3 regions of the Microcoleus sp. bin38.metabat.b11b12b14.051 genome follow, and region 2 is predicted to be linked to each of the others. Evidence: riboswitches for the same ligand, from Rfam matches in the RefSeq annotation. Region 2 holds a riboswitch; each other region holds the start of a gene.

Region 1 (10,807 bases), on a different contig from region 2:
GGCACCAGCGCGGGTGCTGCGGTGATGGGATATCACATGATTGCTGGCGGCGGAAGCGGCGCATCACCCAACCGCTCTTTAGTAGATATGGCACACGGACTAAACATTATTCCCGATATCATCGTAGACCAGCATTTTCACAACCGTAACCGCATGGCTCGCTTGCTGTCGGCTGTTGCTTGCCATCCCGATCGCCTTGCTATTGGTATTGACGAAGATACCTGCGCCTTGTTTGAGGGAGACGATACTATGAAAGTTCTCGGTAAAGGCACGGTGACTATTGTTGATTCTAGGGAAAGTTTTTATACCAATGAGGGCATGGTAGCAGCGACAGAACCCTTAAGTCTGTTCAATATGCGCTTGCACGTCTTGTGTCACGGAGATTGCTACAATATGCCCCTAGGCAAACCAATGCCATCGGCAGCCTGTTCTGAGTCTGGCTGGCCTTTGGAATGCCGCACAACAAACTAACCCAGAATATCAGAGTCATCGATCGGGCAGAAAGTATGTGGCATTCGGGCCGAATCATGGATACAACAGAAGGATGTATTCCAAACCAGCCACGGGCTGACACCAGAAGGTAGAATCACACAAAATTCTACCTTCTGGCTTATAGTTTGTTTCTGCCCTTGACCTGCACTTGTCTCTAGCCCGATCGCTGAGGCATTAATTGTCAACACGGGCGGCCCATAACTGGAAATTCAATGCAAAACTGTTCGCTGCGAACAGTCGATCGAGCAATCTAGCTCCAAATTGAATAAATGCTGCAATTACCTATAAGATTTAGCGACCCATACCCCTCTTACTGTCATGAAAATACTTAAAATCCAGACGTTACGCGGCCCCAACTACTGGAGCATCCGACGCCACAAACTCGTCCTGATGCGTCTGGATTTAGAGGAATTGGCAGATAAAACTACATCTGAAATTCCTGGCTTCTACGAAGGGTTGACCGCCACACTCCCGAGTTTAGACGACCATCACTGTTCTCCCGGCCATCGCGGAGGCTTCCTGCAACGTGTTAGAGAAGGCACAATGATGGGACACGTCATCGAACACGTAGCCCTAGAACTTCAGGAAATGGCAGGAATGCCGGTCGGGTTCGGTCGCACCCGCGAGACGGCTACACCAGGAATTTACCAAGTAGTAATCGAGTATCAAAACGAACAAGCAGGTCGCTATGCTACCCGCGCAGGCGTGCGGATGTGCCAGAGCATTGCCGATACAGGCTCTTATCCAGCAGCAGAATTAGCTCAAGATTTGAAAGACCTCAGAGAGTTTGCTTTGTCAGCAGCCCTGGGCCCGAGTACCGAAACACTGATCAAGGAAGCAGAAGCTCGCGGCATTCCCTGGATACCCTTGAGCGCTCGGTTTATGATTCAACTCGGGTACGGCGTCCACCAAAAGCGGATTCAGGCAACTCTGAGCAACCGCACGGGAGTTTTGGGGGTAGAACTAGCCTGCGATAAGGAAGGTACCAAAAATATCCTCGGCGCTGCTGGCGTGCCGGTGCCGAGAGGAACGGTAATTAATTATTTGGACGAACTGCGCGGGGCGATCGAAGATGTGGGCGGTTTTCCGATCGTCCTGAAACCGCTAGATGGCAACCACGGCCGCGGAATTACGATCGACATCAACTCCTGGGAAGTAGCAGAAGAAGCCTACGATTTAGCCAGCGAGGCATCAAAAACCAAGAGTGTGATAGTCGAGCGCTATTACACCGGACGCGATCATAGAGTATTAGTAATCAACGGGCAAGTCGTAGCAGTCGCCGAACGAGTCCCCGCTAACGTTGTGGGTAACGGCAGGGATACAGTAGAACAGCTCGTAGAAGAAGTAAACCGCGATCCGCAGCGGGGAGACGGACACGACAACGTGCTCACCCGGATCACGATCGACAAATTGACCCTAGATTTGCTCGAAAAACAAGGCTACGCAATGGATTCGGTATTGCCCGCCGGCAAAAGAGTATTCTTGCGCGCCACAGCAAACTTGAGTACCGGTGGCATCGCAGTCGATCGTACCGACGAAATCCACCCCGAAAATGTCTGGCTATTTTCCAGAGTTGCCAAAATCATCGGTTTAGACATCGCCGGCATTGACGTAGTAACAGACGATATTTCTGTGCCCCTGCGCGATGTCAACGGCGTCATCGTCGAAGTCAACGCAGCACCGGGTTTCAGAATGCACGTCGCACCGAGTCAGGGTTTGCCCCGCAACGTCGCCGGTGCAGTATTCGATATGTTGTTCCCCTCACCTCAAGCCACCCGAGTGCCGATTTTAGCGGTGACGGGAACCAATGGTAAAACTACAACCACTCGCCTGTTAGCCCACATTGTCAAGCAAACTGGTCAGATTACCGGCTACACGACGACAGACGGCACTTATATCGGCGATTATTTGGTTGATAGCGGCGATAATACCGGGCCACAAAGCGCTCATTTGATTTTGTCCGATCCGACGGTGGAAGTGGCGGTGCTGGAAACGGCTAGAGGTGGAATTTTGCGATCGGGCTTGGGCTTCGATCAGTGCGATGTCGGCGTTGTTTTGAACGTCGCAGCAGATCACTTGGGCATCGGCGACATCGACACCGTGGAACAATTAGCCAAACTCAAGAGCGTCCTGGTTGAGTCGGTAATGCCCAAAGGCTATGCAGTTTTGAATGCCGACGACCCGCTAGTATCAGAAATGGCGAAGCGTGTCAAGGCTCAAATTGCATATTTTTCAATGAACCCGGACAACGAATTGGTTGCCAAACACACCGCTGCGGGCGGGCTGGCTGCAATTTACGAAAATGGGTATTTGTCGATCCTCAAAGGCGATTGGACGCTGAGAATTGAACAGGCTGTGAATGTGCCGCTAACAATGGGCGGGCGCGCGCCGTTTATGATTGCTAATGCTTTGGCGGCTTGTTTGGCGGCTTTTGCTCAAGGAGTGAAAATAGAGGATATTCGATCGGCTTTATCAACATTCCAAGCATCCGTCGGGCAAACTCCGGGACGGATGAACCTGTTTAACTTGGGCAGCTATCACGCTTTGCTCGACTACGCCCACAACCCGCACAGCTACAAAGCTTTGGGCAGTTTCGTCCAGAATTGGCAGGGAATGCGAATCGGGGTAGTTGGTGCGCCTGGAGACAGACGAGATGAAGATTTTGTCACCTTGGGCAAACTTTCCGCCGATATGTTCGATCGTATTATTGTCAAAGAAGATATTGACAGACGTGGGCGAGAACCCGGTGTGGTGGCTAAGTTAATATGCCAAGGTATTGCTGAGGCTATTGCCGCACGCACCCCAGATCAATCCAAAGTTCAATACGAGTTGATTCTCGACGAAACAATTGCTGTTAACAAGGCTTTAGACGAAGCGCCGAAGGGCAGTTTGGTGGTGATTTTACCTGAAGGTGTCAACAAAGCTCTGACTTTAATTGAAGCCCGGAAACCGATTAAGGAATCTGTGGCAAATGTCGTTAATGTCGATCGGCTTCAAGAGTCGCGGGACAGCTTGAAAACTTCGGTGTAAATCAAGGCTAAACTCTGAAGTTTGATTGAATTAATAGGTTGGGTTTAATTGTCTTAAACCCAACCTATTTGTTTGAGGAGTTATAGCAATCGCCACAGAGGTGAGGACATAAATAATACCATTTTTTTAAAATTATGAGAAACTTTCATGTAAAGGTAAAGGAAATAATTACAAAGCCCAATTGTTCTGTATCTCTACCATATCTTTAAAAAATGGTATTACCATAACAAAAATGGTTCGTAGTGTGGACTTTAGTCCGCAATAAGAGCGGACTAAAGTCCACACTACGAACCTTATACCATTTTTTTAAAGTTATGATAGAGTTTTATCAAAAGGTCAAGGAGATAACTACAATGTCCAATGGTCGTTTATCTCTATTGCATCTTTAGAAAAATGGTATAACCTGATGAATAGAGCTGATATCCCATAGCATAAACGGTTTGATTTCCTTACTCTGCAACTGTCAACTGTCAACTGTCAACTGCTATACGTAATTCCTGATTTTTAAACTTTTATTCAGCTTCTTCGCTAGAATGCAGATCCTTCAATAGTTTAGCTGCAATTGCAATGAGCTCGTATACAGAGTTTTCCGTAAGTTGTGTGCTTTTGAAGCCATGAGCAATAGGATTGCGTAAAGAAAGTGAATTCATTAGCAACTGATACTCAGATTTAGAAATTACGCCCTCTGCTGTTAGTTTTTTGACTAAATAATGCGGCTCTAATCTTTGCAAACTTAACTCTTCTTTTTGGGCAACAATCCTCAAAGTTGCCTCAACTAAAGACCAGGAATATAGCATAGCCGACTCTAGATGTTGTGTGACAAGTTGCTTAGCGACTTGCAAGCCCAACTCTATTTCAGACTCTTGAAAAGAATCCTCAGCTTTGGGAATATCTACTGCATCCTCAGAGTTAGTCATCATTAACTCAAACCTCCAACCAGGATTTTTTGCTACTGCTTGGGCTAAATATTGAGTAGACGATGAGTTGAGTGAAGTGCGCGATTTGACTTCAATAATCACTGACTCTTCCCCCCGACGCACGATCAAATCTGGGGGATAACTTTTGAGGAATTCAGGTAAATCTTCAAGATTTGGAGGAAATAAAATTTCATAACCTTTCTGACGATACTCCTCTGCTATTTTTAGCAATTGCTCTCTTTCTCTGTTTGCAGTTAGGGTTGCCATCATGTCAGTACCTCTGGATCAGGAGCATCAATTACGAGAATGTGCAATAATTCATTACCACGGGCAAATCCTTCCGCTAGAATCGAGGTCATATTTTCTACTTTAAAGTTAGTTGATAAATTCCTCTTGCGGGCGAGGACATCAGTTACTTGATCGTCATCGACATAGGCTAGCCCGATAATTGCATCTTGAATTGGCTTTACTATAGAACCCATTTGACATCTTTGAGTTTTTGGGTTGGGTGACGAGAAATACCGAGATTAACCCGGTTTCTGAGATTTACGCCCGGGGCAAGAAACCGGGTTTCTACGAGTTTTTGGGTTGGTTACGAGAAATACCGAGATCAACCCGGTTTCTGAGATTTACGCAGAATAGATATCAAATGAGTTCTATATTGTCCACATCGATTTTAACAGAATCGTAGAAATAAGTTATCTGGAGCATAACTAGACCAGTAGCTGTTTTCTGTTCCGAAGACCAGTATTTTTCAGCCTCTTCCCTTACCGTCACTTTCCAAGCTTTGAGAAGAGCTCGCCTACGAGCTTGTTGTGATACAGGTGGGCCATCTACTATGAACTCAAATCTCGCCAAAGTATTTCTCAATAGAAGATTGGGAATTACTTTATCACTTAACTACCGCCCACTGAGTAATCGGTGCTAGCGGTTTCCAACCGAGAAAAGATCCGATCGCCCCAGCGCGCTGAATCCCAATTCTAATCAATTCTCCGCCATGCAAAGAATGCCATTGCAGCACCGTAAGTTCACTCTCAATAGTCACCGCATTCACAACTAATCGGCCACCTTCACCTAAAGCATTCCAACAAGTTTCCAGCAAAGCTTCTGCGGTGACACCGCCACCGATGAAAATTGCATTTGGTTGAGGCAAATTTGCCAAAGCAGCGGGCGCGTCTCCCGCGATGATTTTGAGTTCGGGAACACCCAAATTAGACGCATTTTCGGCAATGTATTCCAGTCTAGTTGCATGGCGTTCGATCGCGATCGCCCGACAACTCCGATGACTCCGCATCCACTCAATCGCGATCGAACCGCAGCCCGCCCCCACATCCCACAGCAACTCCCCCGGAATCGGCGCTAACGCACACAGCGTAACGGCTCTAACCTCCCGTTTCGTCAACTGTCCATCGTGGCGATAGGCTGCATCCGGTAAGCCAGAAGTGCCCGAAAGCAGCAGAGTTTCGCGATCGGCTACAACTGCAATGGCGATCGTATTCAAATCGGCTAAATCCGTCGCATTCCAAGCTGCTGCAACCCCCTCGATCCGCCGTTCCGCCTCCGACCCCATCCGCTCGAACACTGTGATTAAACTGCTGCCAAACCCCCGCTGTGTCAACATTTTCGCTACAAGATCGGGCGTATGTCGATCGGCACTCAAGACTAGCAAGCGTGTACCGGGAGACAAAGCTAGGGCGATCGAGGCGATCGGGCGATTTGTTAAACTGAAAGTCTCAACATCCGCCAGCGCCCAACCCAAACGCGCACAAGCCAGACTAAAAGCCGATGCTGCGGGAATCACAATCATTTCCGAAATCGGAATGCGGCGCAACAGCGTGACACCAATCCCGTGACACATCGGATCGCCGCTTGCGAGCACGCAGACAGACTCGCCGCGACGGCTGATGATGCTGTCGATAGTTGCTTGTAGCGGCGAGCTCCAAACCAAGTGTTCGCGAGTGTCGTCGGTTGGTAGCATTGCGAGGTGGCGCGCGCCGCCGACAATGATTTTAGATCGATCGAGTAACGATCGGGCGATCGGGCTCAATCCCAAAAGTCCGTCTTCCCCAATTCCCACCACCGAAAGCCATTTCTGCATTGCGCCCTGACTGCTAATTACTACTTATCAATTTTCAATAATAATCTGGGATTGCTATTTTATTGAGAAACACTCTGACTTGAATTGTATAAATCTTTGATTGATACATCTAACGCAAATGAATCGTCAAAAACAATCAACCCTGATTATCTACGGAATTGCACTTACACAATCATTAGGATTAATGAGTTGTACAGCATTACCTAACTTCAATCCGCTTAAGATTGGCGAGCATAAAGCTACCCCTTGCCTCGATTACAAATTTGAAAATGTCAACCCTTTAATTGTAGGTAAAACGACTAAAATAAAAATAGGAGAACGCAGTGATTCTGATTGTATCGTATCAGCGTTTGCCCGTTCCGATAAATCTTGGGTATGGTTGTCTAAAAATCCAGGAATTATCACAATTGTTCCAGATGGAACTGTAACTGGAATTGCACCGGGAAAGTTTGTTGTGTTGGCTAAAAAAGGTAAAGAAACACTCCAGATGTCCGGTACTGTTTATCCGCAAGATTGGAATGTTCGGATTCAACCGGAAGTGGCAACAGTGCGCGTGGGCGATCGCATTACCTTTGCAATGATAGCTTCTGATTCAACTGGTAAATTACTTCCCCCGATATCTTGCAGCTTTCGGACTCCAGACTATCAACAATATGAGCCTAATGTACCCCGCAGACCTGACAATCCGACACCTTTGCTCGATCGCTCTTTTTACCACATGGGCGCAGAACCTGGCACATTTCGAGCGCTACGCCCCGGAAACATTACGATTACAGGCAAAATGGGCGATCGCCAAAAAGAAGCAAAATTAACTATCAAATAAAATCAGCGTTGTTATTTTATGAATCTTCGCAACCAAATAATTGTGACATTTACTGTTTATCCACTGCTCGTATATGTGATAGCATATGGGATGGTTTGGATTAGCCCATATTGGTACGACGGCAAACCAGACCTAGAATATATCCCAGTCTCAGAACGTTGGTCATTTGCTCTCATTGTATGGTGGTTTTTGCAGTCTTGGTGTTTGCCATTACTCTTTGGTGCAATAGGGTTAATTTTATATTTGGACAAACGAAAAAATCCACCACACAGCTAGAATAGGTGAAAAATCTATCAGATGTTTATTAGACCTTTTGCAAAAATACCTGGGACGGGCAAGATGCCCATCCCACAAAAATTTTTTCTCTTGTGGGATGGGCATCTTGCACGTCCGAAAATTTGATTAAAAGGATTTTTGCAAGAGGTCTATTGTACAGTCCTGGACGAAAAAAACGTATTTCTGTCACTGCGAGGCTGAGGTAGAAATCTCAAAGCTTTGCTACACCTGGAATATTCCTCTGTACTGGCGAGATCCTATTAGCAACTATACAAAATAACCAGCCATTTGTTAAGAAATTTAATATTTTTCGCTGCGGGCGATCGACTTATGATACATTTCTGAAACCTGAAAGCGGGAAAGTCCGGTGCAATTCCGGCGCTGTGCCGCAACTGTGAAAGTCAGAATGCCGATTTCAGGGCGCTTTTGGCACGTTTACCAGAAAAAATTGGTTTAAAGCCTCTCTTTTGTAGGGAGAAATTAAAATCAGATTATTGATGACTCCAATCGTCTCCCTGACCTGGAGAGGTCGCACTCATCTGTCAACTGTCAACTGTCAACTGTCAACTAAATTGTAAGTTCCCTGCGTCGCACGGGGAAGGAGATTATTTGTTAGCTTTGACTGATTTACCGACTTGTCCGGGCTTATTTTACGGTTCCCAAGCCCGAGACGGAGTTTTATCGAGGATGCGGATTCCGGGGGGAATTTTAAATGTACAGCAGTGTTGGTCGATCGCCAATTTGATCGATCGCTACAGTACCGGCTCTTTGCAAGTCACAAATCGGGCAAATTTGCAAATCCGAGAATTGCACTCAGAAATTCCCCCGTCGGTTTGGCGCGAGTTACAGGAATTGGGATTAGCATCTCGCCGCGTTGAAGTTGACCCAATTCGCAATATAATGGCAAGCCCAACAGCAGGAATCGATCGCCAACAGTTAGTTGATACTCGCCCGCTGGTTGCAGCTTGGGATGATTATTTGCAAACTCATCCCGAATTATCGGAACTTTCCGCTAAATTCAGTATTGGCTTTGACGGCGGCGAAACAGTTTCGATCCGCAATCTACGGAACGATATCTTATTAGTAGCAGAAAGAATCTCGACCAAATCCGAAATAGTTTTTCGGCTGTACTTGAACGGCGATACAGGAATTATCATCGAAGAATCGCAATGTATTGCAGTATTAGCAGCCCTAACTAACGTATATCTTGAATATACCAAATATCAGCCTCGAATTAATGGCAAAAAACCGCGCTTACGTCATCTACTCGCTGATTGGGACGCTGAAATTTACCTAGAAAAAGTAGAGCAAAACTTACCGTTTGCATTCCGGCGAAGGTCGATCGATCTTTCAGAAAGAGACATCTCCCAAAACTCTTGTGGGGTAGGCATCTTGCCTGCCCCTGAGAGGCTTTTGACCGCACATTCAAGAGCGATCGCACGCAACAGCAATCTAGGCATTCACCCCCAACGACAGTCCGATTTCTCCTACATCGGCATTGCACTGCCTCTCGGTAGGCTAGAATCAAAGCAACTGCGAAATTTAGCAAATTTAGCCCAAAATCTAGCCAGCAGCACCCTGAGACTAACGCCGTGGCAAAATCTGGTGATTTCCGACATCCCCAACCCCCAGGTTTCTGAAGTCAAACAGCAAATCGCCGAATTAGGATTGCACTCATCCGCAACTCGCCTAGATTCTTGCTTAATTGCGTGTGCCGGTAGCAGTGGCTGCGCGTCATCCGCGACAGATACTCAAAGTGACGCCCTAGCAATGGTAAGGGATTTAGCCCAAAAACTGACGATCGACCGATCGATCAATATCCATTTCAGCGGCTGCGAAAAGTCCTGCGCCCAACACCAGCCGATTGACATCACCCTAGTAGGAACTCAGATTCAACGAGAAAACCAGACGATCGCAGCTTACAACATTTATGCAGGTAAAAAAGACTTACCCTTTGGACGGCAAATCTTCCCAGCTATCAGTGTACCTGAGATGCCCAGGGCGATCGAGCGAATGTTGCGAGTGTACCAGCAAATGCGAGAACCGGGTGACTCATTCAGTGAATTTTGCGATCGATGGGCGATCGCAAAATTGCAAGAATTTCTTATTCCCAAAAATCAGAATTAAAAAAATATATCCCATTAAAACAGACAAATTGTAATAAATTCCCCTTCTCTTTCTTCCTTCGCGCCTTCGCGATTCATTAAAAAAGCTATTCCACAAATCAAACAAACCACCCATAGCAGTTTCAAATAAAGTTAAGTACAGTCTTTTAATTCCCAATTTCCAATGCCCAATGCCCAATGCCCAATGCCCTGTTTGGCCAATGCCCAATGCCCCACCCTTCGACTTCGCTCAGGGCGAGATGCCCCATGCCCAATGCCCAATGCCCAATGCCCAATGCCCCATGCCCAATTATTTAAATGATTGACTACATCCGAGACGGAACAGAAATATACCAAAAATCCTTCGCCACAATCCGCGCCGAAGCAGACTTGTCAAACCTACCACCAGACTTAGAAACAGTCGCAGTACGACTAATTCACAGTTGCGGAATGATCGATATCGTTAAAGACTTAGCAGCTTCCCCCTTTGCCGCCACCCACGGGCGCCAAGCCCTCGCAGCAGGCGCGCCGATTCTCTGCGACGCCCGCATGATAGCCGAAGGCATCACCCGCAAACGCCTACCCGCCGACAATCCAGTGATTTGCACCCTCTGGCATCCCGAAGTCCCGGAATTGGCGCGGCAAATCGGCAATACTCGATCGGCAGCAGCCCTCGATTTGTGGCTAGATAAGTTAGATGGTGCAGTTGTCGCGATCGGCAATGCCCCGACTGCTTTATTCCGACTGCTAGAAATGTTGGATGCTGGAGCTCCGAAACCGGCGTTAATTCTGGGTTTCCCGGTAGGATTTGTGGGGGCGGCGGAATCCAAAGCTGAACTCGCTGCCAACAGTCGGGGAGTGCCATTTATCGCGCTACACGGGCGGCGCGGTGGCAGTGCGATGGCAACAGCAGCCGTGAATGCGTTAGCTAAAGAGGACGAACTATGACTAAGACTACTGGTAAATTGTACGGATTGGGCATCGGCCCTGGCGATCCAGAATTGATTACATTGAAAGCTTATCGGATTTTGCAATCGGTGCCGGTGATTGCGTATCCGGCGATGGA
Region 2 (10,807 bases):
GACTTTAGTCCGCATCCATAGAAGAAGGACTAAAGTCCTGACTACGAACCTTGACAGATTCTAGGTTTGTAGTGAGGACTTTAGTCCGCATCCATAGAAGAAGGACTAAAGTCCTCACTACGAACCTTGACAGATTCTAGGTTTGTAGTGAGGACTTTAGTCCGCATCCATAGAAGAAGGACTAAAGTCCTCACTACGAACCTTTGTAGGTATGACTAATGACTCCGCATAATTAATTGCCAATTATAGCTGCAATTCGATCGCGCTCCAACTCTCTACCAATAATCACCAGCTTGGTTTGGCGGAGTTCCGAAGGTTGCCAAGGGCGATCGTAAAAACATTCTATACGATCGCCCACACCTTGCAACACCATCCGCATCGGTTTGTTGGGAACCGCCACAAACCCCTTAATCCGATAAATTTCTTCCTTCTGCATCAAGGATTGCAGCTTTTTCACCAAAGCTTCCGGTTCAAATTCGCGATCGGCAATAAAGAAAGTCGAGTTAATATCATCATCGTGCTCGTGTTCCTCTTCCGTGTCGTGGTGACTCGGGCGGGACTCCAAATCATCCTCAACCGCCGCATTAAATCCCAACAGCACATCGGGGTTAATTTCGCCACCCTTGCAAGGCACAATTTTCACACTCGGGCGCAACTCTTGCTGCAACCAGGTTTGAACTTTCTGGTGAGTTTCGGCATCTACGCGATCGACCTTCGTCAACAGTACCATATCGGCACAGGCCAACTGATCTTCAAACAATTCCTCGATCGGCGTTTCGTGATCCAAACTATCATCAGCCTCTCGCTGCGCCATCAAAGCATCGATATCGCCAACAAAAGTACCGCTAGCCACAGCCTCGCAATCAACAACCGCCACCACACCGTCAACAGTAGCGCCCGTGCGAATTTCCGGCCAGCGAAAAGCTTGAATCAAAGGCTTAGGAAGAGCCAGGCCCGAAGTCTCGATTAAGATACAATCAATTTGGTCTTTGCGCTTCAACAATTCCTGCATCGTCGGCAAAAATTCCTCTTGAACAGTGCAGCAAAGACAACCGTTTGTTAATTCTACAATATTGCTGGTGACAGTTTCTTCGTCATCGCAAACTTGGCAATCGCGCAGCAATTCACCGTCAATACCGATTTCGCCAAATTCATTAACCAAAACAGCAATGCGGCGGCCTTGATTGTTTTGCAACAAATGGCGAATTAAGGTAGTTTTGCCACTACCGAGAAAACCAGTAATAACTGTAACAGGAATCTTGTGCATTAAATTTTTTCTCAGGTTTAAATGTATGGTGTGCAACGCACACCATTCTTCAGTCCGCGGAGGCGGACTTTGTGTGTGTAGCAGCGGTTTCAACCGCCGACTCTGATCTTTGAATGTATGGTGTGCAAAGCACACCATTCTTCAGTCCGCGGAGGCGGACTTTGTGTGTGTAGCAGCGGTTTCAACCGCCGACTCTAATCTCTGATCTTTACTCTTCAGTCCGCGGAGGCGGACTTCGTTTGTGTAGCAGCGGTTTCAACCGCCGACTCTGATCTTTGTTTGACAAGAAGCGGTTTCAACCGCCGACTCTGATCTTTGTGTGTGTAGCAGCGGTTTCAACCGCCGACTCTTCTAAATGCACTCTCCTAAATGCACAACTCAACTCTAATTTCCCAGCGGCGGAATCTTCGCCAAAACGCCTTTCTTCAAAGCTTGAGGACGCTCAGCCCAAGGCAACAAACCATCCGGTTTAGCATAGTATTGACTCGCACATTCCAGTACAGCCTCGACGCTTTCCGGCTCATTCGCAGGCAAATCACCAAACAAATAAGTATACTTTCCAGCAGCAGCAAAAGACACGGCACAAGAGTGACTGCAAGCACTCATGCACTCAACTTCCCGAATATCAAATTTTTCTGAAAACTCCCAATCTTGAGCGAGTTTCAATAAATCTTCCATGAATTGTTGGCCGCCGCTTTTACCTTCGCGCTTGCCGTCTTTCCAAACACTAGCGCAAGCAGTGCAAACTAAAAGACAGTGTTTTGTGCGTACAGCCGTGTTAGTTCCATTCATCATCCATACCTCGTAGATGCGTTCAAAAGTGAGTTAGATATCGGCGGGCATTCTGACTTTAGAGGTGAAGGACTAAAGTCCTTACTACAAACCTCATTACAGTTGCGGGACAGCGCCGGACTTGCACCGAACTTTCCCCGTTTCCTCTGGCGGCTGCTCCCCGCTAGAACCGATCGCGAATTCAAATCCTACCACACTTGCCGCCCTTTGCCAAAAAAGTTATCTTGGTAATGGCGATTTTTAATATCTAGCTACATAAATTAACTCGGTTCGTAGTAAGGACTTTAGTCCTCTGATATTTCTGCGGACTGAAGTCCTTACTACGAACCTTATGAGCACTTTTCCCGACTTTTCTACACAGGGCTATCAAGTAACCCGCGAACTTGGATACAACAGTTTGGGCGGCCGCGTTACCTATTTTTAGGGAACTGGTATTAGCTTTTAGTTACATCCAGATTGCTTGAGCAACTGTACTGCGGATTCGCTTTAAATTTTCCATACCTATCTCTTTAAGCTTTAACAAAGACTCGTCGCTGGCTTCTACTAATTCTGACACCGTGAGGTATCCAGCAGCTTTCAATATATCAATTTTGCGCTCCGTGAGTCCATAAGGATATACGTGAGATTTTTTTAATTTGCTAATATCTTCCCTTAATATTAGCATTTCACCATGCTCAGGTAATTCAGGCAATTGAATTTTAAACAACTCACTTGTTTTGTGTAATTCTAAAGGCTCATTTCTCTCATTTTTTTCATTTAACCACCTAGTATAAATTTCATTGGTGACCCGAGCGCCACGAGTCTTTTCCAGCAATGTGCATAGATTCAAGCTATATCTTGTTCCTCGTCCTCTCGATTTCATTGCCCGTGAAACATCTCGAATTGAAATAAATCCAGTATATTCAAGTAGTTCTAACGGCTTTGATAGACGTTGTGCAATTTCTCTTAAAATAAGTACATTCTGCTTATTTTGCTTGCCAGCATCCTGAAATATTGATTCTGCAATCTCGGTTGCAGGATCGATCATTAGTGCATATATACCAAGTTTTGGCTTAAGCTCTTCAATCAATGGCCAATAGTAGTTACGGGCCAGGTAGATCAGTGTCTTTGTGATATTGGCGTAATTGATCTTACGTTTCTTACAGTTGTCAGACAGATTATTCCATGCAAATATAAATCCTCTCATATTTCCAAGTACAGCCCTTCCCATAAACCCCGCAACATTTTCTAAAGCAAATTGACCAGAGAAAGACTCTTCAGGAAGTCGCTCAGAAAACCTTTTTCTAATTATCTCGGCAAAGTTGGTATTATAGTCTTCTAGTTCATCATTTCTTGAAATATCGATCACCGTAGCATCATTATATACATCAAACCTTGTTCCAAAATTAGTAACTCCAGGGTAAATAGCAGCTTTACACGATATTACACTGCTCGATAAAGTCCGAAATATATCGAAAAACTCATGTAGCGGAGCTTCCCGACCAATGTGAGCCGCGTCATCAAATAAAATAACTATTCTTTTCCCAGATGCACTCGATAAACTAGATAATTCTCTCTGAAGTGATGTGATGTTTGGCAAAGCCTCAAACTCAGAGAGATTAGCTGCTTTAATAATTGTCCTATTTACGGCATCAATTATTAGCTGACTTAACATTTTTTCATACTTCTCACCTTCACTTCTGAGTAATTCAAGATGACGAAGACTGATGTATATGCCAAATGTAGAGCTTAGATTATTTTCAGGATACATTCTTCTTGATGCTTCTATCATAAGCGCACTTTTTCCGCTACCACGTGCCCCTTTTAATAAGACTGGGCCATGAGCAATCAAATTAGAAATAAAGCGCTGCTCTTGTTTTGAGAAATAATGCAGTTTCTCAAACTCTTCAGGCGAACAATCTTCTGCGGCTAAGATCAGCGATGTATTTTCATAAATAGTATTAACCATTAGAAAACTCCCATTTCTTGAATTTCTTGATAAGCTGCGATTGCTTCTGGAATATCGAGTTTATTTAGTGCATGACTGACAACAGAAACAATTAGTCCAAGGGTAGCGATATTACGAACAGTTTTCTCAATCAGCCGTCTAGTTGTTTCTCGATCCAAGGCTGAACTTAAAGGAATCACCAGTTCGTGATGTATTCCTTTTGAAAGTTGAGAGTATAGACTTGAAAACTCATTTAAAGTTTCATTATAGAATCTTTCAAAATCCTTTCTTCTAAGATCGGCTATCCATACATCCCCACTGACATCTTTGATTGCATCTAACATCTTGTCAAAGTTAGCAGACCATATTAGTTTCTTATAATAATCTCCAAGCAGAGCTCTAGTAGGGTTTTGCAGTGACTTATCAGCCCAAAGATCCGTAACTTTGTCCGCTAAAACATCACCTTGCCAACGTATAGACGACTTATTAGGCTTATCTATTTGATAATTGGGCTGTTTTTGACATTCCCTAAGTAAGAGGACTCTAAAAGGATCGAGCCTCGCAATTAGTGCGGTACATCCCAATTCCAGTATACTTCTCCCTAAAAATGGGGCAAATAATGAAATTTGGTTATCACTCAGGGATTCTAGTGTTACTAACTCTTTAACAACATTATCAATTGACGCGGACAAATGACTTAGCACCTCATCAATATCACCTCCATCAGAAACTACATTTCCACAGAGTAGTTTGGCTAATGCTGACTGATTGCTTACTGGCTCATCGGCACCTGATTCATTAGAACTCATTTTATTTTACGGCAACCCGATCGACAGCTTCCAAAATTTGTGCAATGCACACCTTACTGCTTGCAGGGTGCGCGCCGCACACCCTACAAACTACAAATTAAGCTGTTTCGTGTTGTTTGTGCCATGCCGGATGCCACAGCAATTCGGCAGTCGATCGCTTCTCGACCATTTCCTTGGTAATCTTACAGTCAGCAACATCCTTGCGAGAAGGCAACTCGTACATCACATCAAGCATTAACTCCTCCAAAATGCTGCGGAGAGCTCTCGCGCCGGTTTTGCGTCGATAGGCCTCTTGGGCGATCGCCCGCAGCGCATCCGGGTCAAATTCCAACTCCACGCTGTCCATCTTCAACAGCTTCTGATACTGCTTCACCAGCGCATTCCGGGGCTCAGTCAAAATCTGCATCAAAGCCGCCTCATCCAGCGGCGAAATCACCGTCACCACCGGAATCCGCCCGACAAACTCAGGAATTAAACCAAACTTGACTAAATCATCCGGCTGTACCTGCTGCAAAATATCAGCCGCCCGCTTATCCTTCGCGGGTAAAGTCGAGTTGCTTTCGGTTTCTGTCGGCTGAATAAAGCCCAAAGATTTTTTACCCAAACGCTGTTCAACTATTTTTTCTAAACCGACAAAAGCACCGCCACAAATAAATAGAATCTTGCTCGTGTCAACTTGAATAAAATCTTGGTAAGGATGTTTGCGGCCACCTTGCGGGGGCACGTTAACCACCGTTCCTTCCAACATTTTTAGCAGCGCTTGTTGCACTCCTTCTCCCGATACATCTCTGGTGATCGAAGTGTTTTCGCTTTTGCGAGCAATCTTGTCAATTTCGTCAATATAAATAATCCCGCGCTGTGCGGCTTCGACATCAAAATCAGACATTTGCAACAGGCGCAGCAAGATATTTTCTACATCGTCGCCGACATATCCAGCTTCTGTCAGCGTCGTCGCATCGGCTACTGCAAATGGGACTTCGAGCATTTGCGCCAAACTCTGCGCTAACAAGGTTTTGCCGCAACCTGTCGGCCCGACTAGCATGATGTTGGATTTTTGCAGTTCCACATCGCTGTCCGGGGCAGACTTGCCGCTGTCTTTGGCTTGGTCTACGCTCAAGCGCTTGTAATGGTTGTAAACTGCTACAGAAAGGACTTTTTTTGCTGAATGCTGGCCGATGACGTGGTTGTCTAAATGCTGTTTAATTTCTGTGGGTTTGGGAATTTGGGCTAGAACAATTTTCGATTTGTTCGATCGACCCTGGCGTTTCGTTCCTTGTCCCTGAGACTCTCGCACCTCTGACTGGGGAACCTGTTGACCAATTGTTTTGCTGGAGTCAAAAAACTCCTCTTCTAAAATTTCATTGCACAAATCAACGCATTCATCGCAAATGTAGACGCCGGGCCCAGCTATTAACTTGCGGACGTACTCCTGCGACTTGCCGCAAAAGGAGCATCTGAGATGGGAGTCATATTTGGACATATTTAGCCTCTTTCTTTACGGTTGCGGTTGCTTGTTTCGACTGGGGAGTTGCGCCGGATCGATCGATTCTCGCCCTAGAATGGTTTCCCGAGCGGACACCCAAGCCAGTCAGTCGATTTTAGATTTTAGATTTTAGATTTTAGATTTTAGATTTACTCCACGGATAAATTTTGGAGGTTGAACCTTCGTCTAAAACTTAGGGCTCTACACGAGTTAAGTCAGGGGGTTGTCTCAATTTTTTGCCTGATCAAGCTTGGCGTTCTCTATTTCTAAGTTAACACTTTTGAGGCATGACTCATTAGTCATTACTCATGCGACCAAATTTTAATTTTTTATTTTCCCTGGTAGTAAAGCTGCACTGGCTTACCATTTTTTGTATTCCAAAAATTTTCCCGACATAATTATTTTCACTCGATCGCCTTTTGGGTCGGCTTCTTTCTCGACATCCAAAGTAAAGTCGATCGCACTCATAATCCCGTCACCAAATTTTTCATGGATCACTGCTTTGAGTGGCATCCCGTACACCTGCATAATTTCATAGAATCGATAAATCAGCGGGTCAACTGGAACTGCTGCATCCAAAGAACCTTTTAGCGGAGGTTCGCAGAGCACCGCAGCCGTCTCGCTATCCAATCCCAAAGCCGAGACAATTTTTTCGGCTTCATCGACCGATGCAGTAGCTTGACGGTAAATAACCGCCGCAATCCAAACTTCATCACGACCCAAAACTTTTTCCAATTCTGCAAAACTAATTCCCTTAGCTTTTTTAGCAGCTAAAAGCTTTTCCGTTATTTCACAAATTGCCATTAAATATTCTCCAACTTACTGCCCTGCTAGATGGGAAATTTGTATCATATTTTGGTAAACTTGTCAATAGCAAACTCACAAAAAAAACAGCATCTATCCCTCGCAACTTTAGTAAAAGCTGGTCTTGTTAATCCGCCCAACTTGCAACAGATCGCTCCCCAAATAACTGATATAGCAATCGCCACAGCGGTGAGGACATAAATAACCTCATGAATAGAGCCCCTCGTCCATAGCAGAAACGGTTTGATTTTCTTTCTCTGCAACTGTCAACTGTCCACTGTCAACTGTCCACTGCTATAAAAGCCCTGCGGCAATGGTACAGTTGGCAGTATATGTAGTGCAAATTACACAAACCCAGGCATTCGGCAACAGGCAAGCCTGCCTCCATTCGACGGTGCCAGCCTCAGGCACGGGTGGCAATATCCCACAGCTAAGACCCCTTTACCCCTCACAACCTAGGACTGACAAAAGTATGGAGATTCAGACCAAAGACTACACCATTGAGTACGATCGCGCTACTCAAACAATCACCTGCTGCGGCTCGTTCCGGCTCAGCCAGACGGAAGAATACGCCCCGATCGTCGATCTGCTCAACAGCGTTGCTGACTCCTCGCCAAACACAATTACTCTAGACTTGCGAAAGCTAGAATTTTTAAACAGTTCGGGAATTAATATTGTCTCGAAATTTGTGATCAAAGTGCGCCAGCAAAAGAATATTCAAATCGCCGTCAAAGGCTCTAAAGAGATACCCTGGCAGGGAAAATCGCTGAAGAACTTGCAGCGGCTGATGCCTTCCTTGCACTTAGAATTGGAATAAAAAATCGCAAAATGTAACGGTGAGTCCCCGAAAAAGTCCGGGCAGGAGCATGAGGGCGGCTGAAGTGAAGGGGAATAAGTCATAGTTAAGCAAGCACCAAACCGTCAAAAACTTCAGTACCGACTAAAAAATACCAATTCTCAATTGCTATGCAGGAAGAACCATCAAGAGAACAGCTACTTTTGGACGTTCAGCGACTGAGTGCAGAACTTGAAAACTTGAAGCGCGAAAAGGTAGATCTAGAAATTTTGCTGGAGACTACCACCGAACATTCGGATACCATGGAAGCTCACTTGCTCTCTCAAGCTGAGTTGGCCGTGCGCGAAAGCGAAGAGCAGTTTCGGGCGATCGCCTCGGCAACTCCGGTACCGATAGTGGTCTCTCGCCTCTGTGACGGCTTAATTCTGTATGCAAACGTTAAATCGGCTTCTCTCCTGAACATAGCTGTGGAAGAATTGATCGGCTCTCGCACCCCAGACTTTTATTTGAATCCGAGCGATCGCCCAAATGTACTAGAAGCCCTCGCCAAAGATGGATACCTTCAAGACTACGAACTTCAGTGCAAAAAGTCAGACGGTACCCCTTTCTGGGCAACAATCTCGGTTCAGCGGCTGCTGTTCAAAGGTGAGGCGGCGACATTATGCGCTTTGTACGACCTCACCCAGCGCAAGCAAGCAGAACAAACCCTCCAAGAAAGCGAACATCGCCTCCGCCGTCAGAGTCTGGCTTTGTTGCAGCTAGGCCGGCAGAGGACTCTCAACAGCGGTGCGCTAAATGCCGGAATTCGCGAAATTACCGAGGCGGCCGCTCGCACTTTGGAAGTCGAAAAAGTCAGCGTCTGGCTTTACAACCATTTCAGATTTGGCACTCGCCACCAGAGCGAACCTCAGCTCAATTTTACCCACAGAGCGATCGCCCAAAACCAAACAGAGTCAATCGATACAGAGACACCCGCCCGAGAGCCACACCAGGGGCTGAATCATTCTAAGTTTAAAATCCCCAACCTCAAATTAGTTTGTATCGACTTGTACGATCGCACCCACGAGAATCATTTGAGCCGCCAGCAAATATCCGGAGGCGATTTACAATTTTCCGCTGTCGGTGCCCAAGGCGACACACCGGGCGAAAACTCTTCTGAGGAAAATCCTTTACCACCAGCGCCCAACCCTCAAAAGTCCAGCGAAACTCATTTGTGCCACTTATCTTCGGTAGAGGAACATTCCGCTGTACTGCCGAATCAGAGCAAGCCAAATTCATCGATCTTAAATGTAGCAATTAGGCTCGGCGGTCAGATCGTGGGCATCCTCTCTGTCGAACATATCGGCGCGCCCCGCCAGTGGGCTCTGGAGGAGCGCACCTTCGCAGATTCCTTAGCAAACTTGGTAGCACTGGCGATCGAAGGATTTGAAAGACAGCGCGCTCAGGAAGCACTCTCCAAAGCCAAAGCCCAGCTAGAGATGACCGTCGATCAGCGCACCGCTCAACTCACCGCCGCCAACAAACTGCTCCGCATCGAAATTGCCGAGCGCAAAAAAGCCGAAATAGCCTTACAAGAAGCCTTACACAAAGCTGAAGCAGCATCCAGAGCAAAAAGCACTTTTTTAGCCAATATGAGCCACGAGCTGCGGACGCCGCTCAACGCGATTATCGGTTACAGCGAAATGCTAGAAGAAGAAGCACTGGAATCCGGACTCGAAGACATCATTCCCGACACCCAAAAAATTCGTAACGCCGGCAGGCACTTGCTGACTTTAATTAACGATATTCTCGATCTTTCTAAGATAGAAGCTGGTCGGATGGAGCTTTACTTAGAACCTTTTGATCTGACCAATTTAATAGAAGAAGTCGTGACAACTTTGCACCCTTTGGTTGAAAAAAATCACAATCAATTGCAAGTTTCTTGCTCTCCTAGTTTGGGAGTGATGTATGCCGATTTGACTAAAGTCCGACAAATTTTGTTCAATTTGATCTCGAATGCCCTGAAGTTTACTGAAAGTGGAACAGTGCTGCTGGGTGCGACTCGGGAACTAGCAGGCGGCAGCGATTGGGTTTATTTGCAGGTATCTGATACGGGCATTGGAATGTCTGCTGGGCAGCAGCAGAGTTTGTTTCAACCTTTTATGCAAGGAGATGCTTCTACTACTCGCAAGTACGGCGGCACCGGTTTGGGATTGGCAATCAGCCGCTTGTTTTGTCAGATGATGGGCGGCGATATTACTATTGAAAGTCAGTTGGGTGTTGGCTCTACTTTTACTGTTAAATTAAAAGCTCAAGTTGATATTAGTTAGAAACAAGTTGCGCTGCGGATTTTATAACTATTTTAACGACTAATGGAATACCTATAGCAGTTCTCACAAAGATGAGGTACAGGTTCTGATTTTAGATTTGAGATTTGAGATTTGAGATTTGAGATTGGGGGATTGAGGGATTGAGGGATTAATTGGTTAATACCTCATCTTTCTGAGAACTGCTATATTACCAATGACCTATTACCAATGACCTAAGCTGTCACGCATTTAAATTGCATATTCGGGACGCTGCTGGGAGCAACGTACCACAAGACTTTGATTATTTCTTGACATACAGTTTAAATGCCGCAACAGCTTATTAGCAAGAATAATGGGTTTAATGCCTCTTCCCTATAAGGCGAAATAAAACAAAATTATTCAGTGTTTGAATCCTCTGACTTTAAACCAGAGGTAGCCCTCAAGCGTCAAGCGGTCAACTGTCCTTTCGTCCCAGGTCAACTGAATGAACTGTGACACCGATCGCGCTTGACCTCTGTTGCCCATCACACATTAACATTTTTTCCCAGCATAAAATACGTTTACGATCCCAAAATTGTACCGCCACCAAGATACGGCACCTCAGTGGCTTCACCAGCCGCACCTCAACCTCATTAATTAAG
Region 3 (10,807 bases), on a different contig from region 2:
TCTGTTGATGTACCGGCAGGGGAAAACCACGATTTTCATCAGTCACAGGCCCCGAGTGATCGATCGCGCAGATTGGATTATTATGTTAGAGCGTGGCAGGTTAAAACTGCAAGGATCTGCTGCAAAATTGCGATCGATTCCCGGAGATCACTTAGACTTTTTGGAACCTTAAACAAAATTGTAGTTACTTGAGAATCAATACGGTTGAATAAGATAAGACGGCGGTTAGAAACCGCGCCTACACAAACGAAGTCCGAGCTCAGAGGGACTGAAGAGAATAAGGTAATTTTAACCGCGCACTCTTCAACCCGCGGCGGCGGGTTTGGTTTGTATAGACGCGGTTTCCAACCGCCCGGTATTTTTATCTTCAACCCGCGGCGGCGGGTTTGGTTTGTATAGACGCGGTTTCTAACCGCCCGGTCTTCTTCAACCCGCGGAGGTGTTCGGCGCGAAATCGAGTCGCGGGTTTGGTTTGTATAGACGCGGTTTCTAACCGCCTGGTCTTTTTCAACCCGCGGCGGCGGGTTTGGTTTGTATAGACGCGGTTTCCAACCGCCCGGTATTTTATCTCCCCGCCCAGTCTTCTTAATTAATGTACGCGACAAACTAGAGGAATCGCCTCTTGATTTTCCAACACCAAACCGTACTCCAAACCCTCAACCACAGCCTGACAAGAAGCATCCAAAATATTAGTAGAAACCCCCACAGTAGTCCACCGCTGCTGATGGTTGCTCGATTCCACCAACACGCGAGTTTTAGCACCAGTACCCGCACCGGAATCCAGAATTCGCACCTTGTAATCTGTCAAGTAAAAATGGGCTATCGCCGGATAAAAATTCACCAAAGCTTTCCGCAAAGCCGCATCCAAAGCCGAAACCGGGCCGTTTCCTTCCGCGCATTCCAGAATATTTGTACCGTTGACTGACAATTTCACAGTGGCTAAAGCCGTACAATCTTCGCCAACTTTATCGCAGTGAACTTGAAATCCATGAATTTCAAACCACCGCTGCCGCTTTTCCAAAGCTTCCCGCATTAACAATTCAAAAGACGCCTCAGCACCCTCAAATTGATATCCCTGACTTTCCAAATCTTTCAACTTTTCCAGAATTTGGCGGCAAGCAGGATTTTTGCGATCGAGTTCAATACCAAAAGTCTTAGCCTTCGCCAAAACATTGCTCAAACCCGATTGATCCGAAATCACAATTCGTCGGATGTTGCCAATTTTTTCCGGTTCCAAGTGTTCGTAAGTTAACGGATTTTTTGCAACCGCCGATACGTGAATTCCGCCCTTGTGAGCAAAAGCGGAAAGACCGACAAAAGGAGCGTGGTCATCGGGAGCAAGATTAACAATTTCGCTGACGGAGCGACTGACTTGAGTTAATTTCGCTAATTGCTCATCTTGAATGCAATCATAACCCAACTTGAGCTGAAAATTAGGAATCAAGGAACACAAATTAGCATTACCGCAGCGTTCGCCATAACCGTTAATAGTTCCCTGTACCATCGTCACCCCTTCCCGCACACCAGCCAGAGCATTAGCAACGGCAACTCCAGAGTCGTTGTGAGTGTGAATTCCTAACTGAATTTTAGACTTTCTCCCCTCCTTAATAAGGGGGGGTTGGGGGGGGTGAATTTCCGATTCCGAAATATCCCAAGTTTCTATTATTCCTGCCACATCACGCACAACTTGACTAACTTCGTCAGGCAAAGTACCGCCGTTAGTATCGCACAACACCAGCCATTCTGCACCAGCATTCGCCGCTGCCATTAAAGTTTTAATCGCATACTCGGGATTGTGTTTGTAGCCATCAAACCAGTGTTCTGCATCATAAATAACGCGCCTTCCCTGACTCCGTAAATATTCAATAGTATCTCGAATCATCGCCAGATTTTCTTCTAGCGTTGTCTTCAAACTTTCAATTACGTGCAAATCCCACGACTTGCCAAACAGCGTTACCCAGCGAGTCCCAGCAGACAAGATAGGCTGCAACATTTCATCATTAGCTGCCGTTTTTCCCGGTCGCCTAGTCGAACAAAAAGCAACAACTTCAGCTTGAATTAATGGCTGTTCTTTGAGCTGCCAAAAAAATTGTACGTCCTTAGGATTTGCTCCCGGCCAGCCACCTTCAATAAACGGAATTCCTAAACTGTCTAACTGTCGAGCAATTCGCACTTTGTCTTCGAGAGATAAGCAGAGTCCCTCGCACTGAGCGCCGTCTCGCAGCGTGGTATCGTAGATCCAGAGCCGATTTTTCATGGGGAATTCTCAATTCTCAATTGGTAATATATCACTTATCATATTAGATGAAATTATTTGAAATAAATGCGATAATATATAGGAAAATTAACATAAATCTAATTGGGGTAATTTGCTGTGGTTAAGGTACAAGCGCAAGGAAAAACATTTGAGTGCGATCGCGGATCGAATCTCCGTGAAGTGTTGCTCAAAAACGGCATCGATCTCTACAATGGCAACGCCAAAGTCATCAACTGTCACGGATTGGGGACTTGCGGCACCTGCGCCGTCACCGTCGAGGGCGCAGTTTCTGATCCCGAGTGGCGCGAAAAAGCCAGACTTTCGATTCCTCCCCATTCTTCCGCATCAAACCGCCGTTTGTCCTGCCAGACTAAGGTTTTGGGCGATATTAAGGTGACAAAATATGACGGTTTCTGGGGCCAGGGTTCGGAAACTGTCTGGAAACCCCAAGGATAGATTTTTTGTGCAGGAAGGCTGATAGGACGATCGCCTTGCAAGATAATATGTAAGACTTGCCCAAAAATTCTAATTGTAAGGTGCGAACACCAGCACCTTACTCTGAAGAATGACCAGAGGTAAAAAAGCCAGAAAGTCCATAGAAAAGTCAATGAATTCATCTCAAGATATTCTGATTATTGGGGGCGGAATTATCGGCCTTTCGCTAGCAGTTGAACTGAAGTTGCGAGGGGCATCTGTCGCTGTTCTCACCGCCGATTCTCCACAACCGACGGCCAGGGCCGCTGCCGGAATGCTCGCGCCACAAGCCGAACGAATTCCCCCCAGTCCGATGCTAGATTTGTGCCTGCAAAGTCGCTCTCTGTATGCGTATTGGGTGGAACGGCTGGAAGAGATGACGGGGTTGAAAACAGGTTATTGGCGATCGGGAATTCTCGCACCAGTCTGTCAAAACGAGCCTCAACAACAGCAACTATTGTCAAACCTTAACTCTCAATGGTTAGACGGGGATGCGATTCGCCAGCACCAGTTTGGATTGGGTGAAGAAATTATCGGTGGTTGGTGGTATCCAGACGACGCTCAAGTGGACAACCGCGCTTTATTCCGGACGCTTCAAGCCGCAACTAAAAAATTGCAGGTTGAGATTATTCAAGATACTGCCAAGGCAATTATTCGGCAGGGAAACCGAGTTTTTGGTGTGGAAACAACGGCAGGAAAATTGCAAGCTGACCGTTATGTTTTGGCGGCAGGGCCTTGGTCTGAGAAGTTATTGGATGTTCCGATTTTTCCGAGAAAGGGGCAAATGCTGTCCGTGTGCGTACCAGAAGATAGTGCTGTTACGCAGCCGCTGCAAACAGTTTTATTCGGGACTGGCATTTATATTGTACCGCGTCAAGATGGTAGAATTATTATCGGTGCCACTAGCGAAAATGTGGATTTTACGCCGGGAAATACCCCTGCGGGAATCCAAAGTTTGCTAGCAGGAGCAATTAAGTTATATCCAGAATTACAAAATTATCCGATTCTAGAGTTTTGGTGGGGATTTCGTCCGGCTACCAAGGATGAGTTGCCGATTTTGGGTGCGAGTGCTTGGGAAAATTTGACGCTGGCGACTGGGCATTATCGCAACGGCATTTTATTAGCCCCGGTAACGGCTAAATTGTTGGCTGATTTGATGTTAGATCGACAGTTAGATCCGTTGTTGTCAGCTTTTAATTATTCCAGGTTTACCTGTTCCTGACATTCAGTTTGTAGTGAGGACTTTAGTCCTCTATCAATCCAGATAAATGAAACAGGACTAAAGTTCTTAGGAATGAGAATTAAATAACTTCCACAAGTTTGTGGGATGGGCGTCCCGCCCGTTCTTTTTGGACGGGCGGGACGCCCATCCCACAATAACAATTAAAATTGTAAGTTATTTAATTCGCGATCCTTACTACGAACTTAATTTGGGCGTAAGTCCAAATTAGTTAAGTTCCGGTTTTTTGGGTAAATTCAATTCCCTGCATTTAGCGGAAGCCAAATCATAAGCATTTTGGTAATCTTTACCGCCTAACATGACATCGCCGTAATATTCGTAGGGTTGATTTCCGTAAACCGGCAGCGGATCGTCTTCTGGATAATCTTCTTTAGATTCTTCTAGAATTGCTTTGAGTTTCTTCACGCTCAATCGCTGGGCCGGGAAGTAATGAATGTCTTGAGCGCTAAAACCGAGATGTGGAAAAGTTGGGTCAACAATACGCTCGTTGAGTTCAATCCAGCTATACTCAATGGGTTTGTAGGGCGCTCCGGGTGCAGCTAAAAATCCTTGGACGTAAATTGCGCCTTCGGTGGTTAAGGCTGCTTTAGAAGCGTTATCAAAGCAATTTTTCCGGTTGCTTTTGATCCGAGTGGCGATTTCAATAGAAAGTGTCTCATCTAACAGTTCGCTCATAATTCCTTCGAGTCGCGTGTGCGATCAGATTGTAGCAAATTAGAGGCGTAAAGGCTTCAATACAGCATTTCTGTCGATCAGACGCCGTTTGTGCCTCCAGGAGTTATAAAGTAACCTAATCCTCGATCCTAGGGACAACTGGATGCCAAATCGGGATGCTGGATATCCATTTGATCGATCGCCAAACGAAAGGTTTGTTGAGACTTTGCGATCGCAGCTTGAACAGATTGATCACCGTCGGCACGATCGCGCAAATATTGTCTACCTGCTCTCGCTGGGACTAACCGGGCTTCTGAACCTGTCGCTGCACATTTTCCTAAGTGTTGATTTTGCTTTGCTTCCAAAGTTACAATATTGAGTTTTTGGGCAGCATCTAATGCTTTTTGATACTGAATTATGGCAGCATCAAAGTCTCCAGTTTGTTCTAATCTAGCTCCCTCAATCCAAGGATCGTTGATTTCATTTTCAAAGGGGCAATCTATCGTTAATTTACAACTTTCTGCTCTAGCTACACTAGACAAAGGTATCAACAATATAGCCAAAGTTCCAATCATAACCATTAAGTGTTTCAACATACTAGACTTGTTTTAGAAGCATTTTGCCGTTTTACAATAGTAAATGCACCAGATGACAGTAGAGAATATACCAAGGAAACATCCAGGAATTAAGTGTTAATCAGAAACCCAAAATACAAAAGAGAATAGTTTTACTCCTATTTGAATCTCTGAATAATGCTCTTGCCTCCTTCTCTGGCACTCTTCTCTAATGCCTTCTTTTGTGCATCTTTAAAATCCATATTCACCCGTCTTTTTTCAATCAGTTCCGCTAACAAACTGCCGTTTTTAAGTCCGAAAATAAAGGTTTGACCGCTATGAAAAAAACGAATAGCGTAAACCTTGCCAGTTTCTGTAAACCAGTATCCCATGCCATCGCCCACTTCTATGTTGGCTTCTGAGGCTGAGACAATTCTGGTTTTACCATTTCCTTGATTCACGGTACAGATGCGATAGCGAACGGATTTTTCTGTTTTCAGCTTTTCGTTGCAGGGCTGTTTTTCGATTTTTTCAAAGTTTCTATGAAAACTCTCGCCTAGTTCCGCAGGAGAAAATATAGCAGGCTCAATTGTGGCTTCTGCGATCGCCTGTTGTTTGGTGTGCGCTGTATTAGGTGAAATAGCGATCGGTTGGGCGATCGCACTAGGTACAGTTGAGGCGATCGCTACCAGCAAAGATCCTAATGTCAGTAGGCGGAGCATTTTTAATCTTGATAAATTTACATTGACATGATATAATATTTTGATTATTTTAGGATAGTTTTCAATATTTTTATAGGTCTGTGAACGAGATTGCTCTGCAAAGCTTTAAAGCAGAATACCAAGACTTACAAGCAGCCCAAAACCACTAGAGAAGAACTATAGCCTGCTTGAGATTTCTGGATTACCGCAGTTTTTTCGTGAAAGTCGATCGCCCATACAGCCGGCAAATAACCAGTTTTCGGGAGTCGCCACAGTTTGCAAAGTGCGATCGAAAGGGTAGTTGAACCCGGAAGATAGTCATTGCGGGCGCTGGTGACAGGTTTCACAGTCTTTTCTGCAAACAAACCAGAAATGTGATAACCTCATACAAGTGCAAAAATCGGTTCCAACAAAAAATAACCGTTGGAAGAGACGGGGAAAGTCCGGCGTAAGTCCGGCGCTGTCCCGCAACTGTGATGAGATTTTACAGTCTCTTAGTCAGAAGGCCCGCCGATATTGCAAATCTGTTCTTTTTCGTCTACGAGGTATAGATGATAGTTGATTTAGCATTTTTACAATTGACGTACTATGGCGAGAAATTGGAATGAAGAACGCCATTAAAAAGTCAGACTTTGTGCTAGCTCCTTACATAAAAAGCAACAATTTTAAAGCTAGTTGCCAAATACTTAATACAGTAATTCCCTATCTATTTTTATGGTTTTTAGCATTTAAAGCTACTGCCCTTTCTGTATGGCTGCTGCCGCCGATTCTGGTCTTGATGACACTGTTTTCAGGACGGTGTTTCTCCTTGATGCACGATTGTGGGCACTATTCTTTGTTTAGTTCCAAAAAAGTCAATCGCACCGTGGGTTTTCTGCTCGGTATCATCAATGCAATTCCTCAGTATCCCTGGTCTAGGGGACACGCTTACCATCACAAAAATAATGGTAATTGGGATATGTATCGAGGCCCTTCGGCATTGACTACTACCGAAAAATTTGCGGCGCTCAGTACATTCAATCAAAAAATATATCAGGTGCTGAGACATCCGTTGATGCTGTTTCCTGGTGGTTTTTTCTACCTAATTATCAAACCAAGACTCGCGCTAATCTTGGGAATTGCTGGTTTTATCCGACATACTTTTGATTGTCTAAGTCAAGATTTGGGCATGGGTTTATCGAGAATCATTGCTTCTTATAAATCTAAACATTGGTATACGACGGCTGAGTTTTGGGATTTACTATTCAACAATATTTGTGTTGTTGGTAGCTGGCTGTATCTGGGTAACTTACTTGGGGTTGGGTTTTTCTGGAGTGTTTACTCAATTGTGATGACTTGCTCAGCGGCGATATTTATCTGTATCTTCTTTGTGCAGCATAACTTTGAGGGTTCCTACGCTCACAAAACAGAGGGCTGGGACTATCTGCTGGGCGCGATCGAAGGTAGTAGTTATCTGAAATTACCCAGAATTCTCAATTGGTTTTCGGCTGATATTGCTTATCACAATATTCATCATCTCTCTGAGCGCATCCCTAATTACAATCTTCGGGCGTGTCACAATGCTAATCTGCACCTGCTTGGTAATTCAAAAATCCTGACTATTTGGGAGATTCCTGATTGTTTCAAGTTCATTCTTTGGGATGCCGATTCTGATAGCTTGCAATCGATCGCATTATTTAGAGAAAAAGCAGAAACTCAATTAGTTAATGTAGAACACATGGCGGTTGAAACCGCTTCTATACAGACAAAACCCGCGACTCGACTTCGCTCGCCGAACACCTCCGCGGGTTGAATAACGAGCACTGAAAATTATGTTTTATGCTTCAGTCCGCGGAGGGGTTCGCTATCGCTTGTCGAAGTGCAGGCATCGTTTGACTTGACTTTCTGGCGGTTGAAACCGCTGTCTTATCTTATAATCGTTCAATTGCCAGATTTTTTTGGAATTTCAGTCTGTATTCAGCTTTGAAGAGAAGGTAAAAAATGAATTTATTTGTTGTTGTATTTGGAGTTTTGTTTGCACTGCTGGCGATCGCCCTTTTGATCTATTTAATCACAGCTCGCCCTTATCAATCATCCGACTCCGTGGCCAATTCCTACGACGAATGGACGGAAGACGGCATTTTAGAGTTTTATTGGGGCGAACACATCCATTTAGGCCATTATGGTTCCCCGCCACAACGGAAAGATTTCCTCGCCGCCAAATCGGATTTTGTGCATGAAATGGTGCGCTGGGGCGGCTTGGATCGATTACCTGCTGGTACTACAGTCTTAGATGTGGGCTGTGGAATTGGCGGTAGCAGCCGGATTCTGGCCCAGGATTATCGGTTTGCTGTCACAGGGATTACCATCAGCCCGCAGCAAGTTAAACGCGCCCAAGAATTAACTCCCCCCGATCTCGATTTACAGTTTCGGGTGGATGATGCGATGGCGCTGTCGTTTCCAGATGCGAGTTTTGATGTGGTTTGGTCGATCGAAGCTGGCCCACATATGCCAGATAAAGCCGTCTTCGCGAAAGAGTTGATGAGAGTCGTAAAGCCCGGTGGTGTGCTAGTTGTGGCCGATTGGAATCAAAGGGACGATCGCCAAATCCCGCTCAATTTCTGGGAGAAACCGGTAATGCAACAACTGCTGGATCAATGGTCGCATCCGGCTTTTTCAAGCATCGAGGGCTTTTCAGAACTTTTAGAAGCAACAGGGTTTGTGGAGGGCGCTGTAACTACCGGAGATTGGACGAATGAAACCCTTCCTTCCTGGATAGATTCTATCTGGCAAGGTATAGTTAGACCGGCCGGATTAGTGCGTTTTGGTGTATCGGGTTTCATCAAGTCTCTGCGAGAAGTACCGACTCTTTTACTAATGCGTTTAGCATTTGGTGCGGGGCTTTGTAGGTTTGGAATGTTCCGCGCCATCCGAGCAAATTCGCCCGCAGATTTAACAGCAGCAAGTTCTACTAAAACAATGACTGGTGTTTAGCGAGTGCCTGAAAAATCAAAAACTGTCCGAAGTCTTGGCAATACTTTGGACAGTTTTTGGCATTGGTCGAGTACCAGAAACCCAGACTTGCTGTATAGTGGACTATTTTTTATTTCATTTAAGTCCAGCGCTAAGTTTCAAAAAATGCGTTAAAAATGGTAGGACAAGCCAAGTAAGGCTTACAGGGCGTTAAAAAACAGTCCGGACTATTGAGAAGGTATAATGTATGCAGTCTTATAGTTAACTTTAAACAAATAGATTGCTATGACAGATAATTTTCAAAATGATGTCACTAAGGCTGTTAACTGCCAAGTAAATCTTGGTGAATCTGTTTTAGAGGCATATATGCTTCTAAGTAGTGAGAAGCGCCTGGGTGTTGAGAATATAGGAGCTACTTTGGGCTACTCAGATAGCTTTTTTTTCGAGCTAACAGAATGGGGGTCTGAAACGCTGAAAACCTTGCGCGAAATGGGTTTCTCTGGAGAAATAGTTTGGGCAAATGTTGTTAATAAAGGTCATGACCAAACAGGTTCTTTTTTGATAAAAACTCTTGGTATTCGAGATTTCGTAAAACTTATTACTTACGAAGCTACAAGTAAACGAAACTTAAAAGCTACTATTTTATTAGCTGCTTTTGCTGAAACAGGTTTAGAGCGAATTTTGGAAGATGCTTTTGCGGGAAGGTCTATAGATTTTATTCTTGAAAAAATTGTTCATTACAGCAAATGGACGTATGAGGAGCGGCAGGAGGTTTTTGCGTATAACCGCGAGGAGGTACGAGCTTTACGCATGGGATCTTCTGCCTTCAGTTGATTGCTGCGGGCCTTTCCCGATATTGTAGTGTGCGTCAGCCTCTTTAAATCTTTCGGATAACTGCAAGAATCTAGGAGGCTGACGCACCCTACGAGAATATAAATCGCGCTATTGTAGGGTGCGTCAGCATTTCTAAATCTTTGGGATAATTATCAAAATTCAGGAGGCTGACGCACCCTACAAGAATTTGAATATGAGCTAGATCATAGAAAGCTTTGGGAGAATTTGGCAAACTGAGAGTAAGGTTAAATAGGAGGTCAAATCAATGACCAATACTACTCTCAATTTGCAGACTGCACCGGGCCATGAAGTCCTAGCAGCGGCTGGTAAGAAAATGCTGAGGCCGGGGGGAAAAGTTGCTACTGAAATGTTGTTTGAATGGGCGGATTTTCAACCGGGCGAAACTGTTTTGGAGTTGGCTGCAAGTTTTGGATATAGCTCGATCGCCCTTGCTGAACGTTTTGGCGTTAAAGTAGTGGGAGTTGAGAACAATCCCGACAGTGTGGTGCGCGCCCGTGCTAACGTTGCAGCAGCGGGTTTGGGCGATCGAGTGGAAATTGTCGAAGGAGATATTTTGCACTTGGATCGGATCTCGCAACAGTTTGATTGGGTGTTGGCTGAAGCTATCCTGACGATGCAATCGCGATCGGGAAAAGCTAAAATTTTATCGGGAATTGGCGATCGGCTAAAACCAGGTGGTAAGTTTCTATCGCACGAACTTTTAGCCCGAAACCGAGAATCAGAAATCCACAAAGCTTTGTCGGAAGTGACTCGCGCTAATTCCACGCCTTTGTCTGAGTCGGGCTGGATTGCGGTTTGTCAAAACGCCGGTTTGCAGGTAGAAAAGTGTCAAACCGGGGCGATGGGACTCCTCAACTTCCGGCGAATGCTTGAGGATGAAGGGTTTGCGGGCACTGCGCGGATTTTGTGGAATGTTTTTAGTTGTGAGCAAATTCGCGATCGGATCTTAGCAATGCGTCGAGTTTTCCAGGATTACCAACAGGATTTAGGCTACATCATCATCTGTGCAACTAAACAATCTTAAACCTATTTCCCAAAATAATGTAACCTTGGGTCAGATTCAACCCTTCCATTCATCAGTCAGCCTCAATCTAAAATCCAAAATCTAAAATCTAAAATC

What was found. Region 2 has a riboswitch for cobalamin ahead of QZW47_RS15025 (DUF1636 domain-containing protein). Riboswitches for the same ligand answer to the same signal wherever they lie in the genome.
Region 1: it holds a riboswitch for cobalamin, as region 2 does, so the genes downstream of both, cobG (precorrin-3B synthase) here and QZW47_RS15025 (DUF1636 domain-containing protein) in region 2, are expected to answer to the same signal.
Region 3: it holds a riboswitch for cobalamin, as region 2 does, so the genes downstream of both, QZW47_RS22640 (fatty acid desaturase) here and QZW47_RS15025 (DUF1636 domain-containing protein) in region 2, are expected to answer to the same signal.

What each region holds. Positions count from the first base shown of each region.
Region 1 is NZ_JAAFKD010000049.1:15,625-26,431, forward strand. It holds gene QZW47_RS28960 (cyanophycinase) at 1-471, shown strand, start outside; gene cphA (cyanophycin synthetase) at 811-3,522, shown strand; gene QZW47_RS28970 (hypothetical protein) at 4,035-4,709, opposite strand; gene QZW47_RS28975 (hypothetical protein) at 4,706-4,921, opposite strand; gene cbiE (precorrin-6y C5,15-methyltransferase (decarboxylating) subunit CbiE) at 5,332-6,537, opposite strand; gene QZW47_RS28985 (hypothetical protein) at 6,722-7,360, shown strand; adenosylcobalamin-variant (AdoCbl-variant) riboswitch at 7,977-8,084, shown strand; gene cobG (precorrin-3B synthase) at 8,246-9,763, shown strand; gene QZW47_RS28995 (hypothetical protein) at 9,909-10,037, opposite strand; gene QZW47_RS29000 (precorrin-8X methylmutase) at 10,060-10,689, shown strand; gene QZW47_RS29005 (precorrin-2 C(20)-methyltransferase) at 10,686-10,807, shown strand, end outside.
Region 2 is NZ_JAAFKD010000012.1:177,035-187,841, reverse strand. It holds gene cobW (cobalamin biosynthesis protein CobW) at 233-1,267, opposite strand; gene QZW47_RS15025 (DUF1636 domain-containing protein) at 1,652-2,062, opposite strand; cobalamin riboswitch at 2,084-2,248, opposite strand; gene QZW47_RS15020 (DNA-directed RNA polymerase subunit alpha C-terminal domain-containing protein) at 2,505-4,007, opposite strand; gene QZW47_RS15015 (hypothetical protein) at 4,007-4,795, opposite strand; gene clpX (ATP-dependent protease ATP-binding subunit ClpX) at 4,893-6,275, opposite strand; gene cynS (cyanase) at 6,639-7,082, opposite strand; gene QZW47_RS15000 (hypothetical protein) at 7,555-7,899, shown strand; gene QZW47_RS14995 (ATP-binding protein) at 8,049-10,187, shown strand.
Region 3 is NZ_JAAFKD010000025.1:38,076-48,882, reverse strand. It holds gene QZW47_RS22680 (peptidase domain-containing ABC transporter) at 1-172, shown strand, start outside; gene cimA (citramalate synthase) at 590-2,257, opposite strand; gene QZW47_RS22670 (2Fe-2S iron-sulfur cluster-binding protein) at 2,375-2,713, shown strand; gene thiO (glycine oxidase ThiO) at 2,865-3,953, shown strand; gene QZW47_RS22660 (hypothetical protein) at 4,179-4,646, opposite strand; gene QZW47_RS22655 (hypothetical protein) at 4,775-5,200, opposite strand; gene QZW47_RS22650 (hypothetical protein) at 5,359-5,901, opposite strand; gene QZW47_RS22645 (hypothetical protein) at 6,027-6,227, opposite strand; cobalamin riboswitch at 6,265-6,410, shown strand; gene QZW47_RS22640 (fatty acid desaturase) at 6,485-7,672, shown strand; gene QZW47_RS22635 (methyltransferase domain-containing protein) at 7,861-8,853, shown strand; gene QZW47_RS22630 (hypothetical protein) at 9,118-9,666, shown strand; gene QZW47_RS22625 (methyltransferase domain-containing protein) at 9,932-10,711, shown strand.